DNA from 4 places in the Streptomyces diversicolor genome. Region 4 is predicted to be linked to each of the others. Evidence: riboswitches for the same ligand, from Rfam matches in the RefSeq annotation. Region 4 holds a riboswitch; each other region holds the start of a gene.
The links. Region 4 has a riboswitch for cyclic di-AMP ahead of AC27LF_RS18340 (C40 family peptidase). Riboswitches for the same ligand answer to the same signal wherever they lie in the genome.
Positions count from the first base shown of each region.

Region 1: linked by a shared signal. The riboswitch ahead of AC27LF_RS21315 (transglycosylase SLT domain-containing protein) and the one ahead of AC27LF_RS18340 (C40 family peptidase) in region 4 are both predicted to bind cyclic di-AMP.
Region 2: linked by a shared signal. The riboswitch ahead of AC27LF_RS20300 (transglycosylase family protein) and the one ahead of AC27LF_RS18340 (C40 family peptidase) in region 4 are both predicted to bind cyclic di-AMP.
Region 3: linked by a shared signal. The riboswitch ahead of AC27LF_RS00395 (M23 family metallopeptidase) and the one ahead of AC27LF_RS18340 (C40 family peptidase) in region 4 are both predicted to bind cyclic di-AMP.

Region 1 covers NZ_BAAJXA010000017.1:96,507-100,002, reverse strand. The annotation lists gene AC27LF_RS21325 (CocE/NonD family hydrolase) at 1-1,498, shown strand, start outside; gene AC27LF_RS21320 (hypothetical protein) at 1,476-1,601, shown strand; cyclic di-AMP (ydaO/yuaA leader) riboswitch at 1,897-2,080, shown strand; gene AC27LF_RS21315 (transglycosylase SLT domain-containing protein) at 2,084-2,575, shown strand; gene AC27LF_RS21310 (HAD family hydrolase) at 2,585-3,391, opposite strand.
Region 2 covers NZ_BAAJXA010000016.1:68,728-72,223, forward strand. The annotation lists gene eno (phosphopyruvate hydratase) at 1-344, opposite strand, end outside; gene AC27LF_RS20300 (transglycosylase family protein) at 997-1,755, opposite strand; cyclic di-AMP (ydaO/yuaA leader) riboswitch at 1,760-1,927, opposite strand; gene AC27LF_RS20305 (transglycosylase family protein) at 2,110-3,153, opposite strand; gene AC27LF_RS20310 (cytochrome P450 family protein) at 3,299-3,496, opposite strand, start outside.
Region 3 covers NZ_BAAJXA010000001.1:90,900-94,395, reverse strand. The annotation lists gene AC27LF_RS00400 (SGNH/GDSL hydrolase family protein) at 1-687, opposite strand, end outside; gene AC27LF_RS00395 (M23 family metallopeptidase) at 935-1,909, opposite strand; cyclic di-AMP (ydaO/yuaA leader) riboswitch at 1,914-2,071, opposite strand; gene AC27LF_RS00390 (tyrosine-protein phosphatase) at 2,740-3,496, shown strand, end outside.
Region 4 covers NZ_BAAJXA010000014.1:68,296-71,791, reverse strand. The annotation lists gene pcrA (DNA helicase PcrA) at 1-1,669, opposite strand, end outside; cyclic di-AMP (ydaO/yuaA leader) riboswitch at 1,931-2,102, shown strand; gene AC27LF_RS18340 (C40 family peptidase) at 2,111-3,310, shown strand; gene AC27LF_RS18335 (tellurite resistance/C4-dicarboxylate transporter family protein) at 3,444-3,496, shown strand, end outside.

The DNA of each region.
Region 1 (3,496 bases), on a different contig from region 4:
GCTCGCGCCTCGAAGCGCCGGCACGCACGCCGGCCCGCCTTTGGACCTCGGTACCGTCAAGGCGGCGGTGCTGGCGGTCGGCGGCTGGTACGACCCCTACCACGACACTGTCCTCCGTCTGCTCGAACACCTGCCCCACGACCGCGTCCGCGGGTTGATCGGCCCCTGGTCGCACCACTACCCCGACCGGGACCTGTCACCCGGACCGGCGATCGGCTTCCTCCAGGAGACCCTGCGCTGGTGGGACCACTGGCTGAAGGGCGGCCCACCGTCCGGCCCTCCCTGCGGCCCACCGTCCGGCCCTCCCCGCGGCTCCGCGGCAGACACTCCCCGCGGCTCCGTACTCGCCACTTCCGACACCTCCGTGCGTGCCGCCTCCCGTGGCTCCGTATCCGCCGCTCCCCGTGGCTCCGTATCCGCCGCTCCCCGTGGCTCCGTGGGCGCGCGTCCGGTGATGTCCGAACCGGTCCTGCGCGCGTACGTCGTCGAGTCCCACCGCCCGGACGCGGCCCGCGCCGCCCTCCCGGGCCGCTGGGTCGGCGAACCCGCCTGGCCGTCCCCCAACGTGACGAGCGTCGCCCACGACCTCCCAGGCACCCCGGTCCTGGTGCGTTCGCCCCTGCACACCGGCGTGGACGCGGGGCGGTTCCGCCCCGTCGGCGACGAGGCCGACCTGCCGCCCGACCAGCGGGCCGAGGACGGACGGTCCGTCTGCTTCGACTTCGCGGTGACCGAGGAGACCTGGGTGCTCGGGCGGCCCAGGGTGCGGCTGCGTCTGGTCCGGCCGACGCCGCGGACGCACCTGGTCATCCGGGTCTGCGACGTCGCCCCGGACGGCGCGTCGACCCTGGTCGCCAGGGGCGTACTGGACCTGGCGCCGCCCGGCCACCAGGAGGCGGCGCCCCGATCACCGAGCGACACGCAGGAAGCGGGGCCCTGTTCACAGGACGGCTCGCAGGAGGTGGCGCCCCCGGGCGGCACCCAGGAGGCGAAGGAGGCGATCGTCGAACTGGGCGGCGCCGGGTACGCCTTCCCGCCCGGTCACCGCATCCGCCTCGCGGTCTCCTCCGCGTACTGGCCGTGGGTCTGGCCCTGGCCCGAATCGGCGGCGGGCTGCACGCTCGACCCGGCGGGCAGTTCGCTCGAACTGCCGGTGCGAACCAGGGCGTCGGGCCCGGCGGTCGTCTTCGAGGAACCCGAGCAGGGCCGAGCCGCTGGGCGCGGGCGAGTCCGTCACGCTGGACGGGCCGCGCCCCGGGCGGCTCGTGGTGCGGGACGTCGCCGTGGACGAGTGGCGGCTGGAGGTGTCCCCGTGCCGCGAGGGCACGCGCGCGTACCCGGACGGTCTGGAGTGGACCGAGGACGCGACGGAGGCGTACTCGATCGCCGGGAACGACCCGCTGTCGGCCCGCGCCCGTTCGGAGCGCTCGGTGCGGCTGCACCGCCCGGATCTGCCGTGGGACACGACGGTCCAGGTGCGTTCGGAGATCTCCTGTGACGTCGGCCACTTCGTCACCGCCGACGAGATGGTCTGCACGACGGGCGGCGAAGTGGTCTTCCACCGGACCTGGGAGAAGCGAATTCCGCGGACCATGACATGAAGTGCCCGATTTGCCGCTATTAGCACCCCAATTCCCCTTGACACCGAATGCACTTGAGCTTCGAGGGGAGTGACGTGAGTCACCCTTCATCGTGCCACGGCACCCCGGCCGCGGACCCCACCGCCCTTTCCCGAATGCCGAGTTGATGCTTGGCAATAGCAAAGGATCAAGCGACCCATACATCTCAATCGCATGTCAATTGGTACGAGCAGGGAATCCACCACTTGTTTCCGACATGTGCGGTCGCATAGCTTCCGGGCCAGTCGGATGGACGCCGAATCCTGCCGCCACCCGACTTGACCCATCGACGAACCACATTTCGTACGGCAGGAGCGGGGGACCCAGGTAAGCCGCCGGGCCGGACGGCACAGCCGACCGGAACGGCTAGGGGTGAAGTCGCGTCGCCTTTCGGCGGCCGGCCGGGCATCTCCCCAGCCCGAACCCGACAGCTCACCTCGCAGGCGCCGGAGAGGAACATCGCCATGTCTGCAGCCGCTCGGCACCGCCGCCCCCGCACCAACCGCCTCGTCCGCACCCTCGCCGTGGCCGGCACCGGAGCCGCCGTGCTCGCCCTGCCGCTCCTCGGCGCCACCGGCGCCCACGCCGCCACTCCCGCGACCGTGACGACGGCCGGCACGACGCCTGCCGGGTACCCGGACAACCTCGACGGCTGGATCCGCGAATCGCTCGCCATCATGGCGGAGAAGAACATCCCCGGCACCTACAACGGCATCCACCGCAACATCATGCGCGAGTCCTCGGGCAACCCGCGGGCCATCAACCTCTGGGACTCCAACGCCGCCAAGGGCATCCCGTCCAAGGGCCTGCTCCAGGTGATCGACCCGACGTTCAACGCCTACCACGTGGACGGGACGTCGTACGACATCTACGACCCGGTCGCCAACATCACGGCCGCCTGCAACTACGCCGCCAAGCGCTACGGCTCGATCGACAACGTCAACGGCGCCTACTGACACACCCCGTCACGGAAACAGTCTTTCGAGGACGACGGCCACGCCGTCGTCCTCGTTCGACAGGGTGACCTCGTCGGCCACCGCCTTCAGCTCGGGGTGGGCGCCGGCCATCGCCACCCCGTGGGCGGCCCAGTCGAACATCGGGATGTCGTTCGGCATGTCACCGAAGGCGACGGCCCCTTCAGGCGCCAGCCGAAGGTGCTCGGCGGCCAGTGCCAGACCCGTGGCCTTGGTGATACCGCAGGGCTGCAACTCGACGGTCCCGGGCCCCGACATCGTCACGGTCGCCAGGGAGCCCACGACCGCGCGCGCCGTCGCCGCCAACTCGTCGTCGGACAGGGCGGGGTGACGCAGCAGCACCTTGCTGATGGGCGCGCACCACAGATCGTCGCGCCGCTCGACGCGGACGGCGGGCAGGGTCGGATGCGGCATCAGATACCCGGGCTCGATGAGCGTGAGGCCGCTCACCCCGTCCTGGTCGACGGCCGCGTACACCTGCCCCACCTCGGCCTCGATCTTGCCGAGCGCGGTCTCGGCCAACTCCCGGTCCAGGGTGACCGACCACAGCAGGCGGTCCGCGGCGGCGTCGTACACCTGCGCGCCCTGTCCGCACACCGCGAGCCCCCCGCGGCCCAGCGTGTCGAGCAACGGCCGCACCCGTGGCGCCGGGCGGCCCGTGACCACCAGGTGCCGGGCGCCGGCCCGTGCCACGCGCGCGAGCGCGGCGAGGGACCGGTCGGAGAGCGTGTCGTCGCCACGCAGGAGCGTTCCGTCAAGGTCGGTGGCGACGAGTGAATATGCGGGAGGAGCGGCCATGACCAGAGAATACGGACAGCGGGCCGCCGCGACTCACCGCTCCTCGCGGCCCTTGCGTTCCTCCTGCTCGGCGACCCGCGCGTCGGGTGTGGCGCGGGCCTCAGG
Region 2 (3,496 bases), on a different contig from region 4:
GAGACGCCCAGGATGGCGTTGGCGCCGAGCGAGCCCTTGTTGTCGGTGGCGTCCAGGTCGAACATGGCCTGGTCGATCAGGCGCTGCTCGGTGGCGTCGTAGCCGACCAGCTCCGGGCCGATCTGCTCGATGACGGCGAGGACGGCCTTCTCGACGCCCTTGCCCTGGTAGCGGTTGGGGTCACCGTCGCGCAGCTCGATGGCCTCGAAGGCGCCGGTGGAGGCGCCGGACGGGACGGCGGCACGACCCGTGCTGCCGTCGTCGAGGCCGACCTCGACCTCGACCGTGGGATTGCCTCGGGAGTCCAGGATTTCCCGGGCTACGACGACGTCGATGGACGGCACGAGCATCTCCTTCTTGGAATGTGACGCTGGAAGTGCGGGGCTGTGCGCCTTGCGACTAGAGCCTAACCGGACCGGGGCCCCCGGCCGGTCGCCGACCGCCCCGTGGACAGGGTGACGACAGGCTGACGGTACACATTGTTTCCAACCGGAACAAAGGAACGGCCCAAAAACCGCGGCCACACCAGCGGCAACAGAACGAGAAGAAGAAGGACCGGCAAACAAGAGGGGGCACGCCACGGGGGCAGCCCTGGGTCGGGGAGGAGCGGCCACGGGGTGGGCGCGCCGGGGGACGACACCCGGGAGGGCGGCCGGGGCAGCGCTGGAGGCGGGCGATCAGGCGGAACCCGAGGGACCGCGTCCCGGTGACCGCTGCGCGGCTCGGTCCTGACGGGTCGGCGCCGCGGCCTCGTCGTGCAAGGCGCGGCGGACGGCCGTGATGCCGTCGCCGGTCCTGGACGCCATGGAGAGGCGGGGCGGGAGGGGGTGGGTGGGCCGGCCGTGCAAGGGGGGCGGTGGGAAAGGGCCCGCCCCGGCGCGTACGGGGGAAGACGCGTCGGGGCGGGGGTTCCGTGGGGACGGGGCGGGCACGGGGCGCCCTCCAGGGTGGCGGGCGCCGCTGTGCCGGGGCTGTGGCCGGGCTGCCGGCCGGCTGTCACTTCAGGTGCAGCAGCTGGCCCGGGTAGATGAGGTCGGCGTTCTCGACGATGTCCTGGTTCAGCTGGAACAGCTTCTGCCAGCCGCCCTTCACCCCGTGCCGCTGGGCGATCGAGCTGAGGGTGTCGCCGGTGACGACCTTGTACTCGCCGTCACCCTTCTTGACCTGCTTGCCGGTCGGGGTGGTGACCGTCTTGCCGGCGGCCGGGCGGTCGGCGGAACGGGAGGCGGACTGCCGCTCGGTGGAGCGGTCGGTACCGGCATTCGAGGAGCCCGTGCCGGTGTTCGAGGAGCCGGTGCCGCTGCCGGAGTTCGAGGTGCCGCTGCCCGTGGTGGAGTTCGAGGAGCCGGTGTTGCCGCCGGACGCGGAGCCACCGCCGTAGGCGGCGCCGGACAGGCCCTTGCCGCAGACCGGCCAGGCGCCCTTGCCCTGACCCGCGAGGACCTTCTCGGCGATCGCTATCTGCTGCGACTTGCTGGCCCTGTCGGCGGTGCCCGCGTACTGCGTGCCGCCGTACGCGGCCCAGGTGGAGGCCGAGAACTGCAGGCCGCCGTAGTAGCCGTTGCCGGTGTTGATGGACCAGTTGCCGCCGGACTCGCACTGGGCGACGGCGTCCCACTCGGAGGCGGTGGCCGCGGAGGCGTTGCCGGCCGCCATCAGCGGGGCGGCGACGGCGGCGCCGGCGACACCGGCGAGCGCCACGACACGGGTGACCTTGGACGGACGACGGTGCTTGCCCTTGCCGAAGAACAGCATGGATGGTTCCCCTCACCGACGCCTGCGAGGTGAGCTGTCGGGTTCGGGCCGGTTGAGTTGCCCGGCCACGTCTCCGTGTGGAGGCGTGGCTTCACCCCGAGCCGCTTCGGTCAACCGACCGGCGCGGCACTTACCTTGGGTCCCCCGCTCCTGCCTACGGCGCTTGACGCGACGACTGTTCCCGTACGGCCGCTGGCAGGACTCGGCGTTGCGGCAGCCGGGGCTCGCGGTGGCGAGCGGTCATGACCGTAGGCACGCGATCGCCGGAATTTCAAAGACGATCAGGGCTTCTGAGACTCATCCCACACTTTCAGCAAACCGGATATCACCCACGAAACGGGACGTCAGCTCCCGCTACTTTTCGCCCGTTTCGACCCCGACGTCCAGGGTCTGACCGGCGGCGATGTGGTTCGGGTCGGCGCCGATGGCCTTCTCGTTGGCGGCGTAGAGCGCCCGCCAGCCGCCGTCCACGTCAAGGGAGTCGGCGATGGAGGCGAGGGTGTCGCCGGCGCGCACGGTGTAGGCGTGCCGCCCGGACGGGCCTGACTCCGGGTCAGCCGTACCGGTTGCCCCGTTTTCGTCCGCGCTGTCGCCCCGGTGGCGACCGCCGCCGAGCGATCCGGTGTCGACGAGGCTCCAGGAGCCTCCGCTGCGCCAGGAATTGCCCGAGGCCGCGGACTCGGGCTCCTCCGTGGGTGAGCCGTCCTCAGGCGAGGCGCCGGGCTCGGACGGGTCCGACCGGCCGGGCTCGGCGGAGGACGTACGGCCGCCCTCCCCCTCGCGGCCGGCGCTCTCGCTGGGCGAGGGCGAGGCGGACGGCGAGGTCTCCGCACCGGAAACCGCCGTGTCGGAGGACGAGGACGGGTCGGAGGAGCCGGACGATCCGGAGGAGCCGGATCCTTCCGGCGAATCGGTGGAATCCAGCGATTTCTGCGTATCTGACGGCCCGGAGGACTTCGTGGAGCCCTTCGAGCCGGTCGAACCGCCGCCGGTCACGCCGGTGTCGACGCCGACGGAGCCCGATGTCGAGGTGAGCCCGGAGAGCAGGGCGCAGGTCGCCCACGGGGTGGTGCCCCGGTCGGCGAGGATCTTCTCGGCGACGGCTATCTGCTGCGAACGGCTGGCCTGGTCCGGGGTCGTCGCATACTCAAGACCGCCGTGGCTGTCCCAGTCCTGCTGTGAGATCTGCAGCCCGCCGAAGTACCCGTTGCCGGTGCTGGCGCTCCACGAGCCGCCGCTCTCGCACTCGGCGACCCGGTCCCATGTGGTGCCGTCGGCGGCGCTCGCGCCGGTGGCGCCGAGCAGCGGGATGGCGATCGCGGAGCCGGTCACTCCGGCCGCGACGACGAAGGCCGGAGCCTGACGGGGCCGACGGTGACGACCGTTCCCGGAGAGCATGCGGAAGCCTTTCGCGCGACAGCACTGACCGGCGCGGCAGGCCACACCGGAGTACCGCACCGAGGGGTGAACGTATCGGCACCCGATCGCCTGTCACAAGTTCATGCCGCGCAGATCACGTGAAGATCACAGACTTGAGGGCCTGTCACCTTCCGTCGGGGCAAGGGGCTCCGGAATCACCCATTCCGTTCGCTTCCCGGACGGGCGTGAACTCAACGGGCAAAGTGCGCAGTCCACGCATGATGAGCCCGCCGCGCCAGCGCAGATCGGCCGGTTCCACCGCAAGTCGCAGGTCGGGCAGGCGGGTGAGGAGGGTGGCGAGTGCGGCCCTGCCCTCCAGCCG
Region 3 (3,496 bases), on a different contig from region 4:
GATCCACGGGACCAGGTACTCGCGGGCCCAGTGGACGTCGTCGCGGCGCACTTCGAGGGTGCCGCGGGGCGGCAGCGGCGGCCAGGGCTGTTCCGGGTCGGCCGGGACCTCGACGCCGAGGACCTGGCCGGCCCGCAGCGCGACACGGGTGTGACCCTCCGGCGAGAGGTGGAGGCGGTCGTCGTCCCAGGCCCTGCGGTCCTGTACGGCCTTCAGGGACCACAGGTCGAGCACGGGGCAGCCGTACCGGTCGGCGATCGCCCGGACGTGCCCGTTGTAGGTGGCGATCCTGCCGCGCAGATGCTTGAGCACGGGCACGCCGCGGGTGTCGAAGCCGGTCGTCACCATGACGGTGCCGGCCGCCGCGGTGAGCCGGGCCACGGCCCGTTCGAAACGCTCGGCCACCTCGTCCGGGTCGGTGCCGGGCCGCAGGATGTCGTTGCCGCCGGCGCAGAAGGAGACGAGGTCCGGGGCGAGTTGGACCGCCTGGGGGATCTGCTCGGCCACGATCTGGTCGAGCAGCCGCCCGCGCACGGCGAGATTGGTGTACTGGAAGTCGCCCTCGGGCCGGCGGTCCGCGAGCAGGACCGCGAACCGGTCGGCCCAGCCGACGAACGCCCCGTCGGGGCCGGGGTCGCCGACGCCCTCGGTGAAGCTGTCCCCCACCGCCACGTACGACCCGATCACAGCTGTGTTGTCACTCTTCGAATCGTCTGCCACGTCGGCCCATGATTCCCCTTCGGATGTGACCTACGCGATCGTAGGAAGGGGTTGACGAACGGTGAGATAAGACACTCCCCAAGAGATTCCCAACGCGGGAATAGGCCGGACGGCAGGGGTGTTGGGCTGAGAATTGCCGTGCCCGCAGGGCCCACACGGGGAGGGGCGCACCGGGTTCCCGGTGCGCCCCTCCCCGTGTGGGGGTGCCGCTGCGTCAGACGGTGACGCCGTGCGAGCGGAGGTAGGCGAGCGGGTCGACGTCCGAGCCGTAGTTCGGCGTGGTGCGTATCTCGAAGTGCAGGTGCGGGCCCGTCACATTGCCGGTCGCACCGGACAGGCCGACCTGCTGGCCCGGGGTCACGGTCTGGCCGGCCGAGACGGACAGCTGTGACAGGTGGGCGTACTGCGCGTAGTGGCCGTCGCCGAGCCTGAGGACCACCTGGTTGCCGTAGGCGCCGCCCCAGCCGGCGGAGACGACGGTGCCCGCGCCGACCGCCTTGAGCGAGGTGCCGGTCGGGACGACGAAGTCGACACCGGTGTGATAGCCGCTGGACCACATGCTGCCCGCCGTGCGGTAGGCGGTCCCGATGCGGGCGCCGTCGACGGGGAGGCCGTAGCCGGTGGTGGCGGCGGTGTCGGCGGCCCCGGTGTTCTGGGCGACCGGAGCACTGTCGGACGAGGTGTCGGACGACGGCGGCGTCGACGGCTGTGCGGACCCGTAGGACCCGTCGGACCCGCCGGACCTGTCGGACGAGGACTTCGCGGAGGAAGGCTCGGTGGACGACGAGGAGCCGGTCCCCGTCGCGGCCCGCTCGCCGAGCGTGAGCTTCAGACCGGGGTGGATCAGCGAGGGATTGCCGCCGATCGCCTCACGGTTGTCCTGGTAGATCCGCTGCCAGCCGCCGCCGACGCCCTGTTCCTCGGCGATCTTGGCGAGCCAGTCGCCGGGCCGCACCGAGTAGGTCCGGGTGCCGGAGTCAGCGGCGCCCGTCTTCTTCTCGACGGTGCCGGCGCCTGATGGGACGGACTGCTGCGCGGCGGCGTGGGGTGCCGTCTCGGGGGTGGCGGCGTGTGCCCCGGCGGCGCCGATCAGCGGCAGGGCGAGCGCGGCGCCGCCGGTTCCGGCGGCGGCGAGGGAGCGGGTGAGGCGCTGTGACTTGGGGCGGCGGTGCTTACCCTTCGCGGGCATGGCGAATTCCTCTCCGGCGCCTGCGAGGTGAGCTGTCGGGTTCGGGCTGGAGCTGCCCGGCCGCGCGTGGCGCGGCTTCACCCCTAGCCGTCCCGGAGACCGGGACAGGCGGTCGTGCCTGGTGGGTCCCCCGCTCCTGCCGTGCACGGGTGAGTGGTGTGTCGGGATCCGGGCGGCGGCAGGATTCGGCGGTCCGTCCGGATTGGTGGCGAACGTAAGCGAGCGGGACGCGAACGGACAAGGAGCCGCTTCACCCGGTGCGCGTTTCCGTTGATCCGTCACGGGAATTCCCGGTCACCGTCCGTGCATCTCCGGGTGGCGAGCCTTCCCAAGTCCCGCAAGGGGCTTGTGCATTACGTGGTCATGACGGACGACGCACCGTCACGGCTATGACGCTCCTCACGCCCTCCATCGCATAACCCGCAATTCGGCCATAAGGGTCAGAGGTGATGTGGTCGAAGGACCGCGCGCCACGGGCCGCACACCGGACTCCGCGACGACCTGGACGCCAACAGCACCGCACCACGAGGCATTTCGCCCGTTTAGCGGCATTTATACGACGCCGGCGGATCGAGTCCGCCAGCCGTACGCCGGAACGGGTCGCCGTATCGCTGCGTCGCCCAGGAGCCGGGTACGACCGTCCTCGGCGCCGTCCGTCATCGGATGCCACAAGGGCCCACGGCTGCGCTCACGCCTCGACGTCATCAAGTGCCGCGGGCCCGTGGGGCGACGCCTGTGGACAACTCGTTGCCGCGGGAAAACCATGTCGTATGGTCGACGGCGTGCCCGTCGACGAGCCGCGTCGCGGGGTCCGACCACAAGGAGCCTCCGTGACGCAGCAGGTCCCCTCGACCGAGCCCGAACTCGCCGGTGTGCGCAACTTCCGTGACGTGGGCGGACTGCCGACCGCGGACGGCCGGCGGGTGCGCCCCGGCGTGCTGTTCCGCAGCGGCCACCTGGCGCATGCCACCGAGTCCGACGCCGCGTTCCTCTCCTCCCTGGGCCTGCACACGATCTTCGACTTCCGCAACGCCGCCGACCAGAAGCTGGAGGGGCCGGACGTCGCGCTGCCCGGCGTACGCAACGTCAACCTGCCGCTGACCGACCCGGCGGACGGCGCCGAGTTCTGGACGATGGTCCGCGACGGCGACGTCGGCCAGCTGCGGCAGCTGCTGGGCGACGGAAAGGCCGAGCACCGGATGATCGTCTCGTACCGCTCGATCATCACGGAGCGCACCGCCGAGCACTCCAGGGTGCTGCACGCGCTGGCGGAGGACAGCGTCCCGGCGCTGATGCACTGCGCGGCGGGCAAGGACCGCGCGGGCCTGTCCATCGCCGTGACCCTGCTGGCCCTCGGCGTGGAGCGCGAGGCGATCCTGGCCGACTACCTGGAGTCGAACGCCAAGCACCGCCGCTACCGGGTGCGCCGCAGCGGCAGCGCGGACACCGCGTACACGCCCGAGATCATGGAACTGCTCAGCCCGCTGTTCGACGCGCGCGCCGCGTATCTGACGGCCGCCATGGAGACGGTGGAGCAGACCTGGGGTGGTGTCGACGCCTATCTGGAACAGGGGCTGGGTCTGGCGC
Region 4 (3,496 bases):
GCTCCTCCATCAGCGTGTTGAACCGCTGGACGGCGTTGGTGGACCGGGCGGCCATGCCGTACGCCTCGTCCACGCGGCGCAGCGCCTGCGCGAAGCTGATCTTCTCGCGCTGGGCGAGTGCGTCGATCATCGCCTCGGCGCGCTCGCCGATGCCGCGCTTGGGCACGTTCAGGATGCGGCGCAGCGGGACCGAGTCCTCGGGGTTGGCGAGCACCCGCAGATAGGCGAGGACGTCGCGGACCTCCTTGCGTTCGTAGAAGCGGACACCGCCGACGACCTTGTAGGGCAGGCCGACGCGGATGAAGACCTCTTCGAAGACACGGGACTGGGCGTTGGTGCGGTAGAACACGGCGATATCGCCGGCCTTGGCCTCGCCCGCGTCGGTCAGCCGGTCTATCTCGTCGGCGACGAACTGTGCCTCGTCGTGCTCGGTGTCCGCGACATACCCGGTGATGGTGGCGCCCGCGCCCGCGTTGGTCCACAGGTTCTTGGGGCGGCGGGACTCGTTGCGCTCGATGACGGCGTTGGCTGCGGACAGGATCGTCTGCGTGGAGCGGTAGTTCTGCTCCAGGAGGATCGTCGTCGCGTCCGGGTAGTCCTCCTCGAACTGGAGGATGTTGCGGATGGTCGCGCCGCGGAAGGCGTAGATCGACTGGTCGGCGTCGCCCACGACGCACAGTTCGGCGGGCGGCAGGTCGTGCTCGCCCGGCGGCACGTCCACGGGGTGCTCGGCGGTTCCGACGAGTTCGCGCACCAGGGCGTACTGGGCGTGGTTGGTGTCCTGATACTCGTCCACGAGCACATGGCGGAAGCGGCGGCGGTAGTGCTCGGCGACGTCCGGGAAGGCGCGCAGCAGATTGACCGTCGTCATGATCAGGTCGTCGAAGTCCAGCGCGTTCGCCTCGCGCAGCCGGGACTGGTACAGCGCGTACGCCTGGGCGAGGGTCTTCTCGAAGTCTCCCCCGGACTCCGTCTGGGAGGTGCCCCCAGCCGCCTGGGCGGCGAAGTCCTCCTCGTCGATCAGCTCGTTCTTCAGGTTGGAGATCTTGGCGCTGAAGGACTTGGGCGGGAAGCGCTTCGGATCGAGGTCCAGGTCGCGGCAGACCAGGGCCATCAGACGCTTGGAGTCGGCGGCGTCGTAGATCGAGAAGGACGAGGTGAAGCCGAGGCGCTTGCTCTCCCGGCGCAGGATGCGCACGCAGGCGCTGTGGAAGGTCATCACCCACATCGCGTTGGCGCGCGGGCCGACCAGCTGCTCGACGCGTTCCTTCATCTCGCCCGCGGCCTTGTTGGTGAAGGTGATCGCGAGGATCTGCCCCGGGTGCACCTTGCGCTCCGCCAGCAGATGGGCGATGCGGTGCGTGAGCACCCGGGTCTTGCCGGAGCCCGCGCCGGCCACGATGAGCAGCGGGGAGCCGGCGTGCACGACGGCGGCGCGCTGGTTGTCGTTCAGCCCGTGCAGGAGCGTGGCCGGGTCGATGACCGGCCGTGGGGCGCCGTTGCCGTAGTAGGAGTCCCGGGCCGGGGGCACGTCGAACTTCCCGCCGAACAGATCGTCCGGAACCGGCTCCGGAGCGTGATCGTCCTCGGGCGGTGGCGGGGGTTCCTCCTCCTGCCCGCGGGGGGCTCGGAGGTCCGCCAGGAAGCTGTCGTCAAAGAGGCTGCTCATCGCTCTCCGAGTCTAGGCCGCGCCACCGACAACCCGCCGCCGCCCCGGGAAGACGGCCCGGTTCCTGCGGCGGATCCGATCCGGGCGCGGGCCGCGCGGACCGTTCACCGTACGGAATCACCCTGTCACCCAGACGGAATCCCTCCATCAGGTCACGAAAATGTATCGGGCATATCACCCATCAACCTTCACAGGGGCCACACGAGTTGGCTAGCGTGCCGGGCAGGCCGTACGACCCCCACCGGCGAACGTCGCCGGGCCGCACGGCCTCCGCCGAGTCCGGCGCGCCCGCATGGTGCGCGGAGCCGGGGACCCACACCGACCTTGGGGTGAATCGGCCCAACCCCCGCGCGGGGAGGGGCCGTAGGGCAACCCTTCCGAACCACCCGCCCGAACCCGACAGCTAACTCGGTAGGCGGAACACGGAAGGAGTCGCCTCCCTTGGCGTCGCATCGCAAGTCACGCTCCGCGGGTACCCGCGCGGCCGGCATACGGACCCCCGCCCTGGCCACCGCCGCCCTCACCTCCGTGGCCCTGCTCTCCCAGACGGCGAACGCCGCCCCCTCCCCCGACGGCGACCGGCCGAGCGTGGAGGAGGTGCAGAGGAAGGTCGACGACCTGTACCGGCAGGCCGAGTCGGCGACGGAGAAGTACAACGCGGCCAAGGAGAAGACCGGCAAGCAGCGCAAGCAGGTCGACACCCTCCTGGACGATGTCGCACGGCGCACGGACCGGCTCAACAAGGCCCGTGAGGAACTGGGGGCGTTCGCCGCCGCGCAGTACCGGACCGGGGCCGCCGCCCCCGACACCGCCACCTTCCTGCTCGCGGACACCCCGCAGGACTACTTCGACCGGACCCAGCTGATGAGCCGGCTGACCTCGCGCCAGAAGACCGCGGTCGACGACTACGTCACCGAGCAGTCGGCGACCATGAAGAAGCGGCGGGAGGCCACGAAGAGCCTGGAGACACTGACCGAGTCGCAGGACGAACTCCACACCGCCAAGGCCACCGTCCAGAAGAAGCTCTCCACCGCGCGCCAGTTGCTGTCCAAGCTGACGGCGGAGGAGAAGGCGCGGCTCGCGGCGATCGAGAAGCGCAAGCAGCAGGAGGCCGCGCGGAAGGCGGCCGAGCTGGCCAAGAAGCAGGCGGAGCAGGAGGCGGCACGGCAGAAGAGCGACGCGTCGAACTCCACGGACTCGCCGTCGTCTTCTTCCTCTTCATCGTCTTCTTCGTCTTCTTCGTCTTCTTCGTCTTCTTCGTCTTCGTCCGGTTCCGGCTACGCCACCAAGGCCGAGAAGGCGATCGCGTTCGCCCGCGCGCAGATCGGCAAGCCGTACGTCTGGGGCGCCACCGGACCCGACTCCTACGACTGCTCGGGGCTCACCCAGGCCGCCTGGAAGGCCGCGGGCGTCAGCCTGCCGCGCACCACCTACAGCCAGGTCGAGGCCGGCACCACGGTCTCCCTCGCCAACGCACAACCCGGTGACCTGGTCTTCTTCTACGACGACGTCAGCCACGTGGGTCTCTACATCGGCAACGGCATGATGATCCACGCCCCGAAGCCGGGCGCCTACGTCCGCGAGGAGTCGATCTACTACGCCGGGGACTCGATCATCCACAGCGTGGTACGGCCGGCCTGACCCGGCAGAGATCCGCGTCCACGCCCGCGTGGCGGCGTTCCCGATCCCGCCGTGTCCCGCGCCCGCGCGTTTTTGCGACGTACGCGCGCGTGCCACGCCCTCGGTGCGCCCGGTGCTCCCTAGCATCGGGCGCATGCCCGGCACCTCACCCCTTCGCGCCTGGTGGGCGCGGCGTCCGCCGGCGGC